Regions from separate parts of the Arsenicicoccus dermatophilus genome, predicted to be linked through region 2. Evidence: riboswitches for the same ligand, from Rfam matches in the RefSeq annotation. Region 2 holds a riboswitch; each other region holds the start of a gene.
The links. A riboswitch is a leader RNA that binds a small molecule or an ion and turns the genes downstream of it on or off. The one in region 2 is predicted to bind cobalamin.
Positions count from the first base shown of each region.

Region 1: linked by a shared signal. The riboswitch ahead of MM438_RS09965 (energy-coupling factor ABC transporter permease) and the one ahead of MM438_RS14330 (hypothetical protein) in region 2 are both predicted to bind cobalamin.
Region 3: linked by a shared signal. The riboswitch ahead of MM438_RS14740 (hypothetical protein) and the one ahead of MM438_RS14330 (hypothetical protein) in region 2 are both predicted to bind cobalamin.

Region 1 covers NZ_JAKZHU010000001.1:2,168,152-2,174,651, forward strand. Annotated here, with positions in the region: gene MM438_RS09950 (energy-coupling factor ABC transporter ATP-binding protein) at 1-42, opposite strand, end outside; gene cbiQ (cobalt ECF transporter T component CbiQ) at 39-815, opposite strand; gene MM438_RS09960 (energy-coupling factor ABC transporter substrate-binding protein) at 817-1,212, opposite strand; gene MM438_RS09965 (energy-coupling factor ABC transporter permease) at 1,209-1,913, opposite strand; cobalamin riboswitch at 1,946-2,076, opposite strand; gene MM438_RS09970 (GNAT family N-acetyltransferase) at 2,158-2,790, shown strand; gene MM438_RS09975 (hypothetical protein) at 2,851-3,657, opposite strand; gene paaE (1,2-phenylacetyl-CoA epoxidase subunit PaaE) at 3,703-4,824, opposite strand; gene paaD (1,2-phenylacetyl-CoA epoxidase subunit PaaD) at 4,828-5,310, opposite strand; gene paaC (1,2-phenylacetyl-CoA epoxidase subunit PaaC) at 5,325-6,122, opposite strand; gene paaB (1,2-phenylacetyl-CoA epoxidase subunit PaaB) at 6,119-6,406, opposite strand; gene paaA (1,2-phenylacetyl-CoA epoxidase subunit PaaA) at 6,403-6,500, opposite strand, start outside.
Region 2 covers NZ_JAKZHU010000002.1:221,482-227,981, forward strand. Annotated here, with positions in the region: gene MM438_RS14315 (FecCD family ABC transporter permease) at 1-365, shown strand, start outside; gene MM438_RS14320 (ABC transporter ATP-binding protein) at 373-1,170, shown strand; gene MM438_RS14325 (ABC transporter substrate-binding protein) at 1,172-2,224, shown strand; cobalamin riboswitch at 2,279-2,502, shown strand; gene MM438_RS14330 (hypothetical protein) at 2,618-3,130, shown strand; gene MM438_RS14335 (methylmalonyl-CoA mutase family protein) at 3,127-5,034, shown strand; gene scpA (methylmalonyl-CoA mutase) at 5,031-6,500, shown strand, end outside.
Region 3 covers NZ_JAKZHU010000003.1:57,246-63,745, reverse strand. Annotated here, with positions in the region: gene MM438_RS14750 (CYTH and CHAD domain-containing protein) at 1-686, opposite strand, end outside; gene MM438_RS14745 (amylosucrase) at 777-2,822, shown strand; cobalamin riboswitch at 2,897-3,132, shown strand; gene MM438_RS14740 (hypothetical protein) at 3,166-3,624, shown strand; gene MM438_RS14735 (hypothetical protein) at 3,742-3,915, shown strand; gene MM438_RS14730 (metallophosphoesterase family protein) at 4,026-5,891, opposite strand; gene MM438_RS14725 (alpha/beta hydrolase) at 6,093-6,500, shown strand, end outside.

The DNA.
Region 1 (6,500 bases), on a different contig from region 2:
GTCGCGCCGGCCGTGGTCGCAGCCGGGTCCGCGGTGGCTCATCGGGCCCCCAGCGCCCAGGACGAGGCCGACACGGTGGCGAGCAGCAGCAGCGTGCCGGCCACGAAGGCCGGGGAGTGCCGCTCGGTGCGGGGCAGGGTGAGCAGGGCCGTCTCGTAGCCGCGACCCGCGAGCCCTTCCTCCAACCTCCTGGCCCGGTCCCACGAGCGGGTGAGGACCGCCGCGGTGAGCATCCCCGCCGAGCGCAGGGAGGTGCGCCACCCCTGGTAGCCGAGGCGCCCCGCCTGTGCCTCCCGGATCTGACCCTGGGCCTCCAGGAGGACGAAGAGGATGCGGTAGGTCAACGAGGCCACCTCCACGCACGCGTCGGGCATCCGCAACCGACGCAGCGCCGTCAGCAGGTCCACGACCGGGGTCGTGGCCGCGAGCACGAGCACGGCCAGGGTCCCGGCCACCGCGTGCGCGGTCAGCCCGGCCGCCTCGGCCACCCCGCGGTGGGTGACGGCCAGCCAGCCCAGGCGCAGGTATGCCGGGTCCGCCTGCGGCGCACCGAGGCTCACCGCCACCGAGAGCCCGCTGAGCACGATGAACGCGAGCGGCGCCCGCATGGCCCGGGCGACCAGACCCGCCGGGACCCGCGCCCCGAGGAGGAGCACCACCAGGCTGGCGACGGCGACGAGCACGGACCCCGGCCAGGGGGGCAGCACCAGCGCCACGGCCATCAGCCCCAGGCCGAGCAGCGCCTTGTCCGCCACCGCGCGGGGGCGCCAGGCCCCCGCCCAGGCCGCGTCGTCGATCGCCAGGCCGCCGGACACGTCAGCTCCGGCCGCCGGTCTCGGAGCACGTCGGCAGGGAGTCCGCGGGGGCGCCGCCCGTCGGGAGCGACCGGGTCGAGCCCGACCCGGTGGCCTGGTGGGTGCGGTCGCGGCGGCCGTGCAGGCGGCCGACGACGTAGCCGAGCGCACCGGCCCCGATCGCCGCCTGCATGGCGAACAGCCCCGACTCCACCTCGCTGCTCGACGGCTCGAAGATGCTGTGGAACCACGGCCGGTAGCCGGGGTCGGAGGCGTCGATCGCGGCCGTGGCGGCCGAGTCGGTCCCGCCGAAGCGCTCGCCGTCCGCGGCGCCGCCCCCGGCGACGACGAACGGCAGCGCGAAGAGCACGACCAGGGCCAGGACGCATCCGAGGGTGATCCACCGTGCCCGGGTCATGCGACCACCTCCGGCTGCTGCGCGGCCGCGCGTCCGCGGCCCTCGGCGAGGACCCCGAGGCGGGTGAGCTCGGGGCGGGCGGCGTCGGCCAGGACCCGGAACACCAGGACCCCGAGGAAGCCCTCCGCCAGCGCCAGCGGGACCTGGGTGACGGCGAAGATGGAGAGGAACTTGCCCAGGGCGCCGAGGACCCCGGTGGCGTGGTCCGGGTGCGCCAGCGCCAGCTGCAGCGAGGTGGTGCAGTAGGTCGACAGGTCGGCGAGGGCCATGGCGAGGAAGACCCCCACCAGCTGCGGGGCCCCCAGCCGCCGGGCTGCGGCATACGCCCCATAACCCACCCAGGGGCCGACGACGGCCATGCTCATGACGTTGGCGCCCCAGGTCGTGATCCCGCCGTGGGCGAGCAGGAGAGCCTGGAAGATCAGCACGATCCCGCCGAGGAAGGCCATGACGGGCGGGCGGAACAGCACGGCCCCGAGGCCGGTGCCGGTGGGATGGCTGGACGAGCCCGTCATCGAGGGCAGCTTGATCGCCGACAGCACGAAGGTGAAGGCACCCGCGGCCCCGAGCAGCAGACGGTTCTCGGGAGTCTCGCGGACCTCGCGGACGACCTGACGGCCGCCGTGGACGACGAAGGGGGCGGCGATCGCGGTCCAGGCCGCGGCCTGCAGCGGGGGCAGATAGCCCTCGGTGATGTGCATGGGCACTCCTTCTGGGGGGGATGACGCGTCCCGGTGGAGATGGCCGAGGGGGCAGTCTCTGGCTGGCGCGGGGCAGACACCCGCGCTCACAGTGGCGCGACCGCGCCGGACTCTCACCGGCTTCCTGCGCACCCTCGGGATGACCCTTCGGAGTATGCCACAGCGCACCGAAATGAGAATGGTTATCACTGGTGTGATGGGTGTCGCCCGGTGCTGCTGACCGGTCCACCCCTACGCTCGTCCCATGTCCGCGACGGATGCCATCCTCGTCCCGCCGGTGCACCCCCCGCTGGAGCTGCGCACCGAACGCCTCCTCCTGCGCCCCTGGCGGCCCGACGACCGGGCGCCGTTCGCGGCGCTCAACGCCGACCCCGAGGTGATGGCCTGCTTCCCCGCACCCCTGTCCCGGAAGGAGAGCGACGACCTCGCGGACCGCTGCGACCGGCACGTCCACACCCAGGGATGGGGCCTGTGGGCGGTCGAGGTGGTCGGTGGCGAGCCCTTCATCGGCTTCGTCGGGCTCGACCAGCCCCGGTTCGCCGCGCACTTCATGCCCTGCGTCGAGATCGGCTGGCGGCTGGCCCGGCCCGCGTGGGGTCACGGCTATGCCACCGAGGGGGCGACCGAGGCGCTGCGCGTCGCCTTCGAGGTCCTGGGGCTCGACGAGGTGGTCTCCCTCACCTCCTCGATCAACCTGCGGTCCCGCGCGGTCATGCAACGGCTCGGCATGACGCACCACCTCGCCGACGACTTCGAGCACCCGCTCGTCGCGGCCGACGACGTGCTGCGCCACCACGTGCTCTACCGCGCCCGTCGGGGCGTCACCACCGCGACCGGGTCGGACCTGGGCACCCCGGCGCCCGAGCTCCCGGCCTGACCCGGCCCCCTACCGCCCTGGACCTGCCGTCCTCGGCCTGACCGCGGTCGACCCTCGGGCCTAGCCCCCGGGGAGCCGCGTGACCTGCGAGCGCCGGGGCGTGGCGACCGCGATCCGCTCGTCCCAACGGTCGAACTCGATGCTCCCCGCGTCCGGTCCCGCCGTCGTCTGCACCTTGAGCAGCCGGCCGCTGCCGTCCGCCGCGACCACGAGGGTGGTGACCCGTCCGAGGGCGAGCTCCTGGGCGCGCCGGCCGGCGTAGGAGACCGAGGTCATCCGCATCGGCACGCGGTGGCCGGTCAGGCGCTGGACCGCGTCGACGAGGCTGCCCACCCCGAGGATGCCGAGCTGGGTCGCCGGCCCGCTGGACATCCGCACGAACCGACCGCGGGCCGTCGCGGTGGTGCGCGGGGAGCGGACGTAGGTCACTCCGTCGATGCGACGGATCTCGACGGGCGGCTGGGTGCCGACCGACACCGTGCCCGCCAGAATCAGCCCGTCGCGGGTGCCTGCGAGGTCGAAGGTCATCGGGACCCCGCCGTGGTTGAGGGTGCCGACCGCGTGCAGGCTCGTCGCCGCGGCGACGAAGCGGGACACCTGGTCCAACACCGCCTCGGCCTCGCCCGGAGCGGCCTGCGGGCCGTCACCTCCCGGCATCGTGGGGACCGGCTGCGGGCCGCCGGGAGGCACGGTGCGGGCGGGGGACGGCGTGGGTGGGCTGCCCGACGGCGCCGGGGTCCGCGGGGCGACGCCGGAGGGGGTCGGCGGGAGCTCCAGGGGCTCGCCCGTGCATCCCCCCAGCGTGAGCGTGCCGACGATGGCGAGCGCGCAGGCTCTCGCGACCGTGGTGCGTCGTGCACCCCTCATGCTCGGCTCCCTCGTGCGCCCCGGCAGCCCAGGGCCGCCGCCCCTTCAGGCGTCGTAGTCCAGGCTGACGGTCTCGGTGAGCGGGTGGGCCTGGCAGGCCAGCACGATGCCGGCAGCGACCTCGTCAGGCTCGAGGGCGTAGTTGCGGTCCATCCGCACCTCCCCCTCGACCACCCGCGCGCGGCAGGTCCCGCAGACCCCGCCCGTGCAGGAGTATGGCGCGTCCGGCCGGGCTCGCAGGGTCGCGGCCAGGATCGTCTCCGCGGCGTCCGTCATCACCACGTCGGTGGTGCGGCCGTCGAGGTTGACGGTGACGCGCGCCAGCACGCTCGCCGTCGCGGGGTCGGCGCCCTCGCCCGGGTCCTGGGCGGCGCGGGGCTCGTCGTCGACGTGGAAGACCTCGTAGTGCACGTGGTCCGTGGCGACGCCCTCGCCGGCCAGCACCTCGCGGGCGTTCTCGACCATGGAGAAGGGCCCGCAGAGGTACCACTCGTCGACCGAGTCGACCGGCACGAGGGTCTCCAGGATGCGGCGCAGCCGAGGCTCGTCCAGCCGCCCGCTGAACAGCTCCACGTCGCGAGCCTCGCGGGAGAGCAGGTGCATCAGCTGGAAGCGCTCGCGGTAGCGGTTCTTGAGGTCCTCGAGCTCCTCGAGGAACATGATCGTGCTGGTCGAGCGGTTGCCGAACATCAGGGTGACACGGCTGTCCGGCTCCTCCTCGAGCGCGGTGGTCAGCAGCGACAGGATCGGGGTGATCCCGGACCCGGCGGCGATGGCGCAGTGGTGTCGGCCCCGGGTCGGGTCGGTGGGGACCACGAAGGACCCGGTCGGCGGCATGACCTCCAGCACGTCGCCCGCCGCGACCTCGTCGATCAGCCAGGGCGAGAGGGCGCCGCCGGGGACCCGGCCCACGGCCACCCGCAGCCGGCCCGCCTCCCCCGCGGTGCGGCGCGACAGGCAGATCGAGTAGGACCGGCGCTGCTCGCCACCGTCGACCTCGCGACGCAGGGTCAGGTGCTGGCCCGGCTCGAAGGCGAAGGTCTCGCGCAGCTCCTCGGGCACGGCGAAGCTGATCGCTGCGGCATCGTCGGTGAGCCGCTCCACGTGCGCCACCGTGAGCGGGTGGAACTGCGGGCGCGGGCGGGCGGGCTTGCTCAGCAGAGCCATCTGTCAGATCACCTTGAACTCGTCGAAGGGCTCGCGGCAGGCATCGCAGCGGCGCAACGCCTTGCACGCGGTGGACCCGAAGCGGGCCACCTCGGTCGTCCGGTCGCTGCCGCAGTGCGGGCAGGACACCTGGTGGCGGGACAACGTCACCGGCACCGGGCCGGTGGCCGCCTGCGCGGCCCCGACGGTGGGCGGGGCGATCCCGAACTCGCGCAGCCGCTCCCGGCCGCGTCGGCTCATCCAGTCCGTCGTCCAGGCGGGCGACAGCTGGGTGGTGACCTCGGCCGCGAGCCCTCCCTTGCGGGCCTCGTGGCGGACGAGATCCTCGATCAGGCCCATGGCCGGGCAGCCGCTGTAGGTCGGGCTGATGACGACGCGCACGACGCCGGCGGCCTCGTCCACGTCGACGGACCGGACGATCCCGAGGTCGTCGATGGTGATGACCGGGATCTCCGGGTCCGGGATGGCGCGGATGGCGTCGGCCACCGCCGCCACCGTGGTCACCAGGTGGCGCCGGGGTGCGAGCGCGCGATGTGCTGCATCTCGGCGAGCAGATAACCCATGGGGCGGGCGTGGATGCCGCGGCGCCCGTCGCGAGAGCGCCAGCGCGACGGCTCGGCGGGGGTCAGGGTGGCCTCGGCGAGCACCTCCCCGACATAGGTCCGGACCTCGTCCTCGACCTCGCCGGGCCGCACGCCGAGTCCGGCCACGGCCACCGCCGTCTCGGCCGCGGAGTCGTCGAACAGCTCGGCGACGTAGGGCTCCACGGCCTGGAGGCCGGCCTGCATGCGGCGGTGGGACTCCTCGGTCCCGTCGCCGAGCCGGACCACCCAGGTGCGCGCGTGGTCGCGGTGGTAGGCCAGCTCCTTGACGGCCTTCTCCGCGACGCCGCGCAGCGTCTCGTCGGTCGAGGAGGTGAGGCGCTGCATGATCGCCAGGCGGGTCGTGGCGAACCACAGCAGCCGGGCCATCTCCACGGCGAAGTCGCCGCACTCGATCTCGACCAGGTGGACCGAGCGGAACTCCCGCTCGTCGCGCAGGTAGGCCAGGTCGTCCTCGGTGCGCCCGGTGCCGTCCACCTGGCCGGCGTAGGTCAGCAGCGAGCGGGCCTGGCCGAGCAGGTCGAGGGCGATGTTGCCGAAGGCCATGTCCTCCTCGATGGCCGGGGCGCGGGACACCCACTCCCCCAGGCGCTGGGTGTAGACGAGGGCGTCGTCGGCGAGGCCGAGGACATAGGTCGCGAGGTCGGCCGGCTCGGAGACGCTGCGCGAGGGGCCGGCGATGGTGGTGTCGCTCACAGGTACTCCACGTCCTCGGGGACGTCGTAGAACGTCGGGTGGCGATAGACCTTGTCGGCGCTGGGGTCGAAGAAGGATCCGCGCTCGTCGGGGCTGGACGCGGTGATCCGCCGGGCCTCGACGACCCAGATCGACACCCCCTCCTGACGACGGGTGTACAGGTCCCGCGCGTTGTGCAGGGCCACGGTGGCGTCGGGCGCGTGCAACGAGCCCACGTGGACGTGGGACAGGCCTCGCTTGGCGCGGACGAACACCTCGAACAGGGGCCAGGGGGCCTCGCTCATGCTGCACTCTCCTTCGAGCGCGAGGCCTGCTTGGCGGCATACGCGTTGGCGGCCTCACGCACCCACGCACCGTCCTCGTGAGCCGTGATGCGGT
Region 2 (6,500 bases):
ACGCCCTGGCTGCCGGCCCGGACCTCGCGGCCTCGCTCGGGGTGCCCGTGGGGGCCCTGCGGACGGGCCTCTTCGTGGGCCTCGCGGCTCTCGTCGGGGTCCTGGTCGCCGTGTCCGGCGGCATCGGCTTCGTGGGGCTCGTGGTGCCGCACCTGGCCCGCATGGTCGTGGGGGCTCGACACCGGGTGGTGGTCCCGGTCGCCGCCCTGGCCGGCGGGCTCTTCCTGGTCTGGGTCGACGTCCTCGCCCGCGTGTGCGTCCGGCCCCAGGAGATCCCGCTGGGGGTCGTCACCGGGCTGGTGGGGGCACCGGTCTTCCTCCTGCTGGTCGGGCGACGCCACTACCGCTACTCGGGGAGCCGCTGACGTGCGGATGCAGACCCACGACCTGACCGCCGCGGTGGACGGCCACGTCGTCCTGACCGGGGTGGACCTCGACCTGCCCTCCGGCGGCGTCACCGCGCTCGTGGGGGCCAACGGCTCGGGCAAGTCCACCCTCCTGCGCACCCTCGCCGGCATCGCGGCGGCTCCCCGAGGGCACGTCGTCGTCGGGGGCGACCGGGTCGACCGCCTCCGCCCCCGGGAGCGCGCCCTGCGGATCGCCCTGGTGGCCCAGGAGGACTCCCCGCCCGACGACCTGCTCGTCGGCGAGATGATCGCGCTCGGCCGCATCCCCCACGCCCGCCCCTGGAGCCTCGGTGGCGCCGAGGAGAGACAGGTCGTCCTGCACGCCCTGGCCCAGGTGGGGCTGCAGGACCTGGTGGACCGGCCGTGCCACGCCCTGTCCGGCGGGGAGCGTCGCCGAGCCCTCCTCGCCCGGGGACTCGCCCAGGACGCGCCGGTCCTGCTCCTCGACGAGCCCACCAACCACCTGGACGTCGCCCAGCAGCACCAGCTGCTGCGGCTGGCCAGAGCGGCCGGTCGGACCGTCGTGATGGCGATCCACGACCTCGACCTCGCCCACCGCTACGCCGACCACGTCGTCGTGGTGGGGGAGGGATCCGTCCTCGACCAGGGACCGCCCGCCACCACGTTGACCGGCCCTGCGGTCGCGCACGCCTTCGGCATACGCGCCTCCACCCTCGTGGATCCCGCGACCGGACGGACCCACCTGGTCTGCGACCCGCCCGATGAGGAACCCATCCCCACCAACCCTCCCGAGGAGAGCTGACATGAACCCACGCCCCGTCGTCCTTGCCGGCGCCCTCGCCCTCGCCCTCGTCTCCGGCGCCTGTGGCGCCCCCGCCCCGCGCGGTGGCGCCGGCGGTGCCACGGCCGGCGCCACCGTGGAGGTGACGAACTGTGGTGAGAGCGTGCGCTTCCCGACTCCCGCGAAGAGAGTCTTCGTCAACGACGGCAACATGATCGCGATGGCGCTCGCCGTGGGCGCGCAGGACCAGCTGGTGGCCGTGACCAGCCTCCAGAAGGACACCCCCGTCCTGGAGCAGGTCTACGGCGACGCCGCGCGGCACCTGCCCGACACCGGCGCGGACTACCCGACGCTGGAGGGGGTCCTCGCCAAGCGTCCGGACGTGATGGTCGCGGGGTTCAACTACGGCTACAGCGAGTCGCGCAACCTCATGCCGGACCTGCTGCGGAGCAAGGGAGTCGCGGCCTACGTGCTGTCGGAGAGCTGCCGGCAGAAGGCCGGGGAGAAGGCGCGCGGCACGATGGACCCCTGGTCCGCGCTGCGGGCCGACCTGACCAACCTGGGTGCCATCACCGGTCATCGGGACCAGGCTCGCCGGGTCACCGACGACCTCGACGCCCGGCTGGCCGCCCTGCGCGCGGCACCGCAGGCGACGCGGCGGCCCGTCGTGCTCCTCTTCGACAGCGCCAAGGGCGCGGTCTTCACCAGCGGACGGTATGGCGGCCCCCAGGGCATCATCGACGCGGCCGGCGCGGCGAACCTCGCCGCGGACGTGGCGGACACGTGGACCACCGTCTCGTGGGAGAAGGTGGCGACGGCTAAGCCCGACTTCATCGCCTTCGTGCACTACGGGCAGCAGACGATGGCGGACAAGATCGCCCAGCTGGAGGCCAACCCCGCCACCCGAGACCTGCCCGCCGTCCAGGAGAAGCGCTACCTGAACCTGCCCTACGCGGCGTGGACGAGCAGCCCGCTGAACGTCGACGCGGCCGAGAACCTCCGCAAGGCCCTGGAGGAGGCGTCCCTGCTGCCTGCCTCCCAGATCACGCCCCGGCACGACCTGCACACGGGCTGACCTGCGACGACGACCGCCCCGGTGGGGGGCCTGCAGCGGGCCGACGGAGATGCGATACGTTGGCGGTGCTGGTCCTCCCGTCCTCGGTCGGGAGGGGAAAGAGGGAACCCGGTGCGAGTCCGGGACTGCCCCGCAGCGGTGAGTGGGAACGACATCGTCATACGCACTGGGACGACCACCTGGGAAGCGACGGTGAAGGACTTCGCGACGTGAGTCGCGGTGAGCCGCAAGGCTCGACGCCCACGAGTCCGAAGACCTGCCAGTGTGCCGCGTCAGCGGTTCGCCCGTGTCCGCGCCTCGAGGGAAGGCCAGGACACCCTGCCCGGCAGGCGTCGTCCCGTCGGCAGCGGCGTCCTCGGTGCACCTCGGGCTCATTGCTGGGAGGTCACCTCCATGAACACCCTTCCCTTGCCTTCGCCCCGCCCGGGCATCCGCTTCGTGCTGTACCCGGGCCACGAGGCCCTGCACATCACCGACGAGCTGCAGCACCTGGAGCTCGTCGGGGCCCGCGTCCCCTTCCGCACGGGGGGCGACAACCCCGACTGCTCGTCCTGGCTCGAGTCCTGCACCGCCGAGAGCGGGTTCCGGCTGGTGACCATGAGCATGGACGGCCTGCTCGTCGGGTTCGCCGCAGGGGTCGTGGCCGAGGGGCTGGTCGACCTGCGGCACCTGGTCATCGCCTCGACGGTGCGCACCCGTCACCCGGACCTCGTCGGACTCCTCGTCGAGGTGTTCGTCGACTCGGCGGAGCAGCCCTGGGCCGACGTGCTGATCCCGCGCGCCTGCCCCGCCCTCGGCCACCTGCTGCAGGCGGGCTGGTGCCCCAGCCTGCGGACCGGCCCCGCCGTCGCCGCCTCGGGCGACCTCGGGGAGTCCCTGCGGCTCACCGCGGCGGCCGGCCGATGAGCGGCGCCGCACCGGACACGGAGACGGTCGTCCCGCCCGAGATCGGGCTCGCCGAGGGCTTCGAGGTCCTCGACCGGGCGGCCTGGGCAGCGATGGCGGCCGACGTCCTGAACAAGCGCCGTCCGCCGGACCGCCGGCTGACCGGCGAGCAGGCCGAGGTGAGGCTGCGCACCACCACCCTCAGCGGGATCGCCATCGACGCGCTCTACACCCGGCCGCAGGAGGCGCGGCCCCTCGGCCGACCGGGGGTGATGCCCTTCGTGCGAGGGTCCTCGGTGCGCAGCGGCGCCGTCGACGCCTGGCAGGTGCGCCAGTGGCACGACGACCCCGATCTCGCGCGGGGGCATCGAGCCGTGCTGACCGACCTGGAGCGCGGCGCGACCGCGCTGTGGCTGCAGCTCGGGGCCGACGCGATCGCCATCGACGACCTGGGATCGATGCTCGACGGTGTCCTGCTCGACCTGGCACCCGTCTGCGTCAGCAGCCACGACGACCAGATCGGCGCCGCCCGCGCCCTGATGGCGCTCTGGGCGCGGGCCGGGCTCGAGGGCTTCACCGTGCAGGGAGCCCTGGGGGTCGACCGGCTCGGTGCCGTCGCGCTCGGGCAGGGCGCCCCGCCGCGCACCGAGGTGCTCCGGCTCGTGCGTGACTGCCTCGGGAGCTATCCCTCCGTCCGCTCCCTCACCGTGGACGCGACGATCCACCACGAGGCCGGTGGCGGGGAGGTCGAGGAGCTGGCCTGCGCGGTCGCGACCGGGGTGGCCTACCTGCGCGGGCTGGAGGAGTTCGGGGTCTCGGTGACGCAGACCTTCTCCCAGATCGAGTTCCGGGTGGCGGCGACGGCGGACCAGTTCCTGACCATCGCCAAGCTGCGCGCCCTGCGGCGGATGTGGGCCCGGGTCGGCGAGGTGAGCGGCGTCCCCGACGTCCAGCGGGGAGCGCGCCAGCACGCCGTCACGACCCGGCGGATGCTCACGCGGGACGACCCCTGGGTCAACATCCTGCGCACCACGACCGCCTGCTTCGGTGCGGCGGTCGGCGGTGCCGAGGCGATCACCGTGCTGCCCTACGACACGATCCACGGGCTCCCGGTCGAGTCCTCGCGTCGCATCGCGCGCAACACCCAGGTCCTCCTGGCGGAGGAGTCCAACCTGGGCCGGGTCACCGATCCGGCCGGGGGCGGATGGTATGTCGAGGCGCTCACCGACGCCCTCTGCGAACGGGCCTGGGCGTGGTTCCAGCTGCTCGACGCCGACGGCGGCATGGAGGCCGCGCTGCGTGACGGTCGGGTCGTCGACCGGATCGCCGAGGTGCGCGACGAGCGCGACCGGCGTCTGGCCACCCGCAGGCTGCCGCTCACCGGGGTCAGCATGTTCCCCGCCGCGACCGAGACGCCGGTCGACCGGGAGCCCCGGGTGGTCCTCGCACCGGCCACCACCCCGATCCTGCCGCCCACCCGCGACGCCGAGGTCTTCGAGCGGCTGCGGGACCGGGCGACGGCCGCGGCCGCGCAGGGATCGCCCGCCACGGTCCTGCTCGCCTGCCTGGGCACCCGTCGCGACTTCGGACCCCGCGAGACCTTCACCAGCAACCTCCTGCACGTGGCGGGCATCGACACCCCGCTGTGCGAGGGGGGAACGCCGGAGCAGGTCGCGGCGCGCCTGCGAGAGGTCGGGGCGCAGGTCGCGGTCCTGTGCTCCTCCGCGGGCGTCTACGCCGACCAGGGCGTCGCGGTCGCCGAGGCCCTGCGTGCCGCCGGCGTCCGTGAGGTGCTGATCGCCGGCCGACGCACCGAGCTCGGCCCCGAGGCGCCACCAGGCGCCGTCGACGGCGAGCTCTTCGACGGCATGGACGTCGTCACCTTCCTGTCCACCCTCCTCGACACCCTGGGGGCCCCGGCATGAGCACGATCCCGTCCTTCTCCGCCGTGCCGCTCGGCGACGGCGCGCCTCCGCCCGGCTCCACCGAGCAGTGGGAGCGGCTGGTCGCCATGACCGGGGGCTGCTCCCACGGGTGGCAGACCCCCGAGCACATCCTGGTCCCTCCGCTCTACACGGAGGAGGACCTGGTCGGCCTGGACTTCCTCGACACCACTCCGGGGGCCCCGCCCTTCCTGCGCGGCCCCTACGCCACGATGTACGCCAGCCAGCCGTGGACCGTCCGGCAGTACGCCGGGTTCTCCACCGCGGAGGAGTCCAACGCGTTCTACCGCCGCAACCTCGCGGCCGGGCAGAAGGGCCTTTCCGTGGCCTTCGACCTGGCCACGCACCGCGGCTACGACTCCGACCACCCCCGGGTGGAGGGCGACGTGGGTATGGCGGGCGTCGCGATCGACTCGATCTACGACATGCGGCAGCTCTTCGACGGCATACCGCTGGACCGGATGAGCGTCTCGATGACCATGAACGGCGCCGTGCTGCCGGTGCTGGCGCTGTACGTCGTCGCCGCCGAGGAGCAGGGGGTGCGGCCGGAGCAGCTGTCGGGGACCATCCAGAACGACATCCTCAAGGAGTTCATGGTCCGCAACACGTACATCTACCCGCCGGCGCCGTCGATGCGGATCATCTCCGACATCTTCGCCTTCACCTCCGAGCACATGCCGCGGTTCAACTCGATCTCCATCTCCGGCTACCACATGCAGGAGGCGGGGGCCACGGCCGACATCGAGATGGCGTACACGCTGGCCGACGGGGTGGAGTACCTGCGCGCCGGCGAGGCCGTCGGTCTGGACGTCGACCGGTTCGCGCCGCGGCTGTCGTTCTTCTGGGCGATCGGGATGAACTTCTTCATGGAGGTCGCCAAGATGCGCGCGGCCCGGCTCCTGTGGGCCCGCCTCGTGCGTGACTTCGACCCCAAGAACCCCAAGTCGATGTCCCTGCGGACGCACTCGCAGACGTCGGGCTGGTCGCTCACGGCGCAGGACGTCTACAACAACGTCGTGCGCACCTGCGTGGAGGCGATGGGCGCGACGCAGGGACACACCCAGTCGCTGCACACGAACGCCCTCGACGAGGCGATCGCGCTGCCGACCGACTTCTCCGCCCGCATCGCCCGCAACACCCAGCTGTTCCTGCAGCAGGAGTCCGGGACCTGCCGGGTGATCGACCCCTGGGCCGGGTCGGCGTACGTCGAGAAGCTCACCCACGACCTGGCCCGGCGTGCCTGGGGGCTGATCCAGGAGGTCGAGGACGCGGGCGGTATGGCGAAGGCCATCGAGGCCGGCATCCCCAAGATGCGCATCGAGGAGGCCGCGGCCCGCACGCAGGCCCGGATCGACTCCGGCCGCCAACCGGTCATCGGGGTCAACAAGTACCTCGTGGACGGGGACGAGGGCATCGAGGTGCTCAAGGTCGACAACGCCTCCGTGCGC
Region 3 (6,500 bases), on a different contig from region 2:
GCCGTGGGCCTGTCGGGGACGGCGTGGATCGCGACCGGCCGCGGCGCGAGGGACCCCAGGGCCCGCACCAGCTTGGACGGGCCGCTCGCCGGGCGTGCGCCGGCGGCCAGCAGCACCCCCTCGACGGCGTCCAGCAGCGACAGGGGCCCGTCGACGAGCTCGACCTCCCACTCGCTCCAGGCGCTCGCGGTCAGGCCCTCTCGCAGCGGGGTCGCGGTGACCCGGTCGGCGCACACCTCGGCGAGGAAGGTGCGCTGCTCCCCGGCATACAGCTCGGCGGTGGTCCGCTGGTTGGTGAGCCGCACGACCGGGGTGATGTCGCGGCCCCGCGTGTGCGCGAGCACGTGGGGGAGCAACTCGGCCGGGACCTGCAGCCGCTGCAGGTCGAGCGAGCCGTCCTCGCGGGTCGGCTCCTCGCCGAGGGGGGCGTGCAGCTCCCGGCGGACGTCCTTGCGGGCCGGGAGCTTGAGGTGCCAGCCGGCGTCCTTGCCCCCGGTGCGGCGACGCAGCGTGATCCGGGCGCGGGCCAGCGCCAGGTCGGCGGTGTCGACGTAGATCGCGTCCAGCTCCTCGGCGGGACGCACCTCGACGTGATCCACCCCCGGGAGCGTCACCAGGCTGGGCAGCTCGGCCCCGCCGGCCACGTCGTACTTGCGCTCGATCTCCTGATGCTCCGTTGCAGTCACCGTCCCATTGTCCCCGAAGGGCGGGCGCGGCGCCGACCGTGCCGCCAGCGGCTGCGGGCCCCGTCGCCGCGTCGGTGGGAGCATGGCCTCATGGCCGCGCCCCTGCCCGAGATCCCCCGGTCCTACCGCTCCCTGCCCGGGTGGGCGACCCTCGACGACGACGCGCGGGCGATCTTCGAGGCCCGGCTGGCGACCCTGTGGGCCGACGTGGTGCGCCCGGTCCAGGGCTTGTACGGCGCAACGGTGGGTGAGGACACCGCTGCGCAGGTCGCCGCCGACCCTGCCCTGGACCAGGTCCTCGACCGCCTCGTGACCGTCGCCGCGCGAGCCTTCGCCGGACGACCGCAGGACCTGCACCTGCTCGACCAGCGCCGACTCTCCCAGCCCGACTGGTTCCAGCGGCCCGAGACGATCGGCTACGTCTGCTACACCGACCGCTTTGCCGGGACCTTCGCACAGCTGCCCGACCGGCTCGACCACCTCGCCGAGCTCGGCGTGACGATGCTGCACCTGATGCCGGTGCTGCTGCCGCGCGAGGGCGCCGACGACGGGGGCTACGCGGTCGCGGACTACCGGCGGACCGACCCGCGGCTCGGCAGCTTCGCCGAGCTGACCGCCCTCGCGAGCACGCTGCGCGCCCAGGGGATCTCGCTGGTCGTGGACCTGGTCTGCAACCACACCGCGCGGGAGCACCCCTGGGCGCGGGCGGCGGTGACGGGCGACCCCGAGGCCCGCGCGATGTACCACTTCTATCCCGACCGGACCATGCCCGACCGGTGGGAGCAGACGCTGCCCGAGGTCTTCCCCGACTTCGCGCCCGGCAGCTTCACCTGGGTGGAGGAGGCGCGGTCCTGGGTGTGGACGACCTTCAACGACTACCAGTGGGACCTGGACTACGCGAACCCCCGCGTGCTCGAGGAGATGCTCGACGTCGTCTGCCACCTCGGCAACGCCGGCGTCGAGGTCGTCCGCCTCGACGCCGTCGCCTTCCTGTGGAAGCGGCTCGGCACCAGCTGCCAGAACCAGCCCGAGGCACACCTGGTGCTGCAGGCCTTCCGTGCGCTCACCCGCCTGGCGATGCCCGGCGTGCTGCTGCTCGCCGAGGCCATCGTCGCGCCCGAGGACCTGGCGCCCTACCTCGGCCAGGGGGAGGCGACCGGCAAGGAGTGCGAGCTCGCCTACCACAACGTCTACATGGTCGCGCTGTGGTCGGCGCTCGCCGAAGGCTCCGCCCGACTGCTCACCCACACCGTGCGGGCGATGCCGCCGCTGCCGCCCACCGCCGCGTGGCTGGGCTACGTGCGGCTCCACGACGACATCGGGTGGGCGGTCAGCGACGAGCACGCCGCCGCGGTGGGCCTGTCCGGGCCGGCCCACCGCGCGTTCCTGTCGGACTTCTACTCCGGCGCGCATCCCGGGTCGTGGGCCGTCGGCGAGGTCTTCCAGGCCAACCCCGCCACCGGGGACCGCCGGATCAGCGGGTCCCTCGCGTCCCTCGCCGGTCTCGAGCAGGCTCGCCGGCTCGCGGGTGCCGAGCGGGAGCGGGCGGAGCTCCTCGGCATACGCCGGATCCTGCTGCTGCAGGGGCTCGTCCTGGCGCTCGGCGGCGTGCCGCTGATCTACATGGGGGACGAGATCGGGATGATCAACGACCGGTCGTACGTCGAGGACCCGGCGCACGCGGACGACAACCGCTGGCTGCACCGGCCGCGCATGGACTGGACGGCGGCGCAGCAGCGGCACGAGGCGGGCACGGTGCCGGCGCGGGTCTTCGAGGGGCTGCAGGCGCTCGTCGCCGCGCGGAAGTCCTTGCCGCAGCTGCACGCCCAGCAGGCCATCGACGCGGTGCCGCTGGACAACCCCCACGTCTTCGCGCTGTGGCGGACGGGCCCGCGCGGGCACTGCCTGGTGCTCGCCAACCTCACCGCCGAGCCGCAGCACGCGTCGATCCACGGGTTCGCGGGCTTCGGGCCGCTCTCGGGGCTGCAGGACGCGCTGACCGGCGAGGACGTCTGGTGGGACCTCACCCTCGACCCCTACCAGCAGCGCTGGATCGTCCCTGCCGGCGGCGGTCGGGCCGGCCGGGGTTGGTCGAGCAGGCGGATCCGACCGACCCAGGGAGGTCTGCTGCCGTGAGCGGGCCGGGGGCGGTCATCGCGGGAACCGCAACCGGCGGAACGCGTCCCGACGAGCCCCCTCCGCGCCGCCTGGATAGGTTGGGCCGCACTGGTCCGGCACACCCTCGGGCGCGCCGGGGCAAGAGGGAACCCGGTGCGAGTCCGGGACTGCGCCGGGGGCAGCCGCCCGCGGTGCAGCGGTGAGCGGGAACGACCGCGCCACACGCACTGAGCGGTCGGCTCGGGAAGCGGCGCCTAGGCCCGCGTGCAGGTCAGCCTGCCGCGCGACGCCCGCGAGTCCGAAGACCTGCCAGCGCGGCGACCCACCCGGGTCGTCGGACCCGACTCGGTCTGGAGGACCCATGCCCACCATGCTGTCGATGCGCGTCTCCCACTACGACGCCGCCGGCGCCCAGCGCCTGCGCGACGACCTCACCCACCTCGAGGAGGCCGCCCGGTCGGCCGACGCCACCGTGCCGTGGCTCGCCCGGCGCGAGGGCGACGAGAGCTTCCGGCTGGTGACGGTGAGCCTGGACGGCCGGCTGGCCGGGTATGCCGCCGGCACGCTGCGCGGCGACCACGTCGAGCTGCAGCGCCTGCTCACGGTGCCCGCCGCCGAGCACGCCGAGCCCGGGCTGACCCAGACCCTCGTCGACGTGATCATCGAGCTCTTTGCGCTGCGCCACCCCAAGGTCTCGCTGGCCTCCGACTCGCGCGCCCTCGGCCACCTGATGCACGTCGGCTGGCGCCCGGTCGTCGCCGAGGACCTCGCCGACGGGCAGATCATGGTGGAGCACATCGGCGTGCACCGCCACGGCTGATCCCGCGACCCGACGGGCCGTCCTTGCGGGGCGGCCCGTCGTGCGTCGTTCGGGCCCCTCCTGACGCACCGGAAGATACGCTCGGTGATCGACCGTGACTCTTGTCCTGGAGGGTGTATGCCGATCAACCAGCAGTCCGTGAACAACGCCGCCTCGGGCACCCTGATGGTGTCGAGCCTGGTCTCGGCGTGGCAGGCCTTCCGCCGCAAGGACTACGCCACCGCGGCGGCCGTGGCCGTGCCGAGCGGCATCGCGCTGTGGCGCATGGTCAGCTCGCGCGCCCGCCGCTGACCGCACGCCGGGACGTGGTCGCCGTCCCGTCCCGCCATACGCCTCGCGCCCGGCACCCCGCTCCCGTCCCACCCGGCGCGGGGGAGGTCAGCGTGGGGTGAGCCGCTCGGTCAGGGGGTGGTGCTGGTGGTCGCCGGCGTGGGCGAGGAGCTCGGGTCGGGGGCGTCCGCCACGACGGTCGCCAGCGTCAGCGGCGCGTCGGCGCGGCACACCCGTCCGGCGGAGGGCTGGGGCGCCTGGATCGAGCGACCGTTGACGGCGCGGACGTCGTCGTAGACCGGCCGCCCCTCGAGCAGGTCCCGGTAGCTGTAGCGGGTGAGGGTCTCCAGGCGGCAGTCGGCGCCGTAGCTGAGGATGTCGAAGGCATAGGGCTGGCCGTTGAGCTCGGCGCCCGCGGGGTCCTGGCTGTAGTGCGCGACGACCCCGCCCCCGGTGAAGGTGCCCAGCTGGATCCGGTTGCCGCGCAGCGCAGCCGAGTGCATGTGGCCGTTGAGGCGCACCCGGGCGGCGGGGAAGGCGTCCGCGGCATAGGGCTCGTGCGCCACGAGCAGGTCCAGACCGCGACGGAGGTCGGTGGCGACGGCGGCCGAGGCGGTCGGGTCCGGGGAGGCGCCCGGCGTGGTCGCGGGCGGCGCCGCTGCAGACGCACCGCCCGAGGTGGTCGCCCCCGAGGCGGCCGCACCCGACGACGTCGCCGCGCCCGGTGCGGTCTCCCCAGCCGCCGGTGCCGGCGTCCCGGCTCGCGTCGTGCTCGCGACCGGCGCGACCCGCCCCGACCGCACCTGCTCCATCGCGCGGTCGAAGCGCCGCGCGGCCGCCACCTGCCCCGCCGTGTCGCCGCCCTCGTCGCCGAACCACCGCGGGTCGTTGAAGCCCGCGACCTGCAGGCCCCCGATCGTGGCGACGGTGTACGTCCCCGCGGTCGGCTCCAGCAGGATCACGTTGGGGATCGTCGCCAGCCGTCGCAGGACCGACTCGTCGGTGGCCGCGCTCGCGTCGTGGTTGCCGCGCACGAAGACATAGGGGACGCCGAGGGAGGCGATCCCGGCATACATGCCCGCCGCCTCGCCCTCCTGCGCGTGCCCGAAGTTGAGCAGGTCACCGGTGTCGACGACCGCGGTGATGCCCTCGGTCTGCACGATCTGCCGCATCAGAGGATAGGCGTTGGCGCCGTGGATGTCGCTGACCAGCAGCAGCTTCACGGCGGCCGGGCGGGCTAGGTCCGGCGGGACGAAGTGCTCCTGCAGCGCGGCGGACAGAGCGAGCATGTTCTTGACGTAGGGCTCGGCCTGGGCGGAGCGGGCCTGCACGTCGGACAGGATCCGGGTGTTGGACCGCACGTAGCCGAGCAGCCCGTCGGCCTGCACGGTCTCCAGCCGGTCGGGTCGGAAGGTCGCCCACGCCGACCCGCCCGTCCCGGCGAGCGCGACGACGGCGGCGAGCGCGGGGACCGGAGCGGACCGTCGCCACGGGCGCAGGCCGGCCTCGGCGGATCGCCAGTGCCGCAGGGCGAAGGCGGCCAGCGCGCAGGTGAGCAGCACCCCGGCGGCATACTTCCCGGCGAGGGACGACGCCCCGGAGCTGATGGCGGCGTCGATCTCGGCGGCGCCGGGCTTGAGCGCCGACACGGACAGGTCCTTGGTGGCGAGGACGGCGGTGATCCGGTCGCGGACGCGGGCGTCGGCGCTGACCCCGGGCGCGGGCAGCGGACCGTCGAAGCGCAGGTCGAGGTTGCCGAACAGGGTCGGGGCGTGGACCGACGACAGCTGGTCGGGCTCGGCGGACAGGCGCAGGGTCGCGGCGTAGGAGCTGGTCTGCACGTCGGTGGGCCACACGCTGGTCACGCCGATGCCGACGACGGCAGCGGCCAGGGCGAGGGCCAGCAGGCCGAGCAGCGCGCCGAGCACGCGCAGGGGGCACAGTGCCCACGCGAGAGGGGGCTGGCGACCCCGGTCGGAGGACGTGGCTGGGCTCACGCGCCCAGGGTAGCGACTGACGTGCGGCCCGCACCCTGCGTCGCGCGAGGTCACCGGGGCGAGGCCCTGTCGACAGCGGCCCTGCACGGCCTGCTGCGGTCGCGGATCGTCCTGTGCCGGGAGTACTTTCGGCGAGTCATCAGGGATCGGTGGTCTGCTGGTCACCGTCCGTCCGTCCGCCACGCCTGTCTGGAGGCTCGCATGTCCCTGCCCGTCCGAGGGGTCGCGCTGGTCGCGGCCGCCCTGGTGTCCGTCCCGTCCGTCGCGACGGCGGCCGGCCCCGCTCCTGCGCCCGGCTCGCGCACGACGGCCGGCCGGGCCGCCGGCATCACCTGGGAGGACTGCGGCCGTGGCCTCCAGTGCGGCGAGCTCACCGTCCCCCTCGACCACGCCCGCCCGGACACGGGCACGATCACGCTGCGCCTGGCGCGGCGGCCCGCCGAGGACCAGGCGCACCGGGTGGGGTCGATCTTCACGAGCCCTGGCGGCCCGGGCTTGGCGGTCCCCGACCAGGTCGGGCAGATGGCGGACAAGCTCGGCCCCGAGGTCCGCAAGCGCTTCGACGTGGTCGGGCTCGCGACCCGCGGCGCCGACGCGAGCTGCACCGCG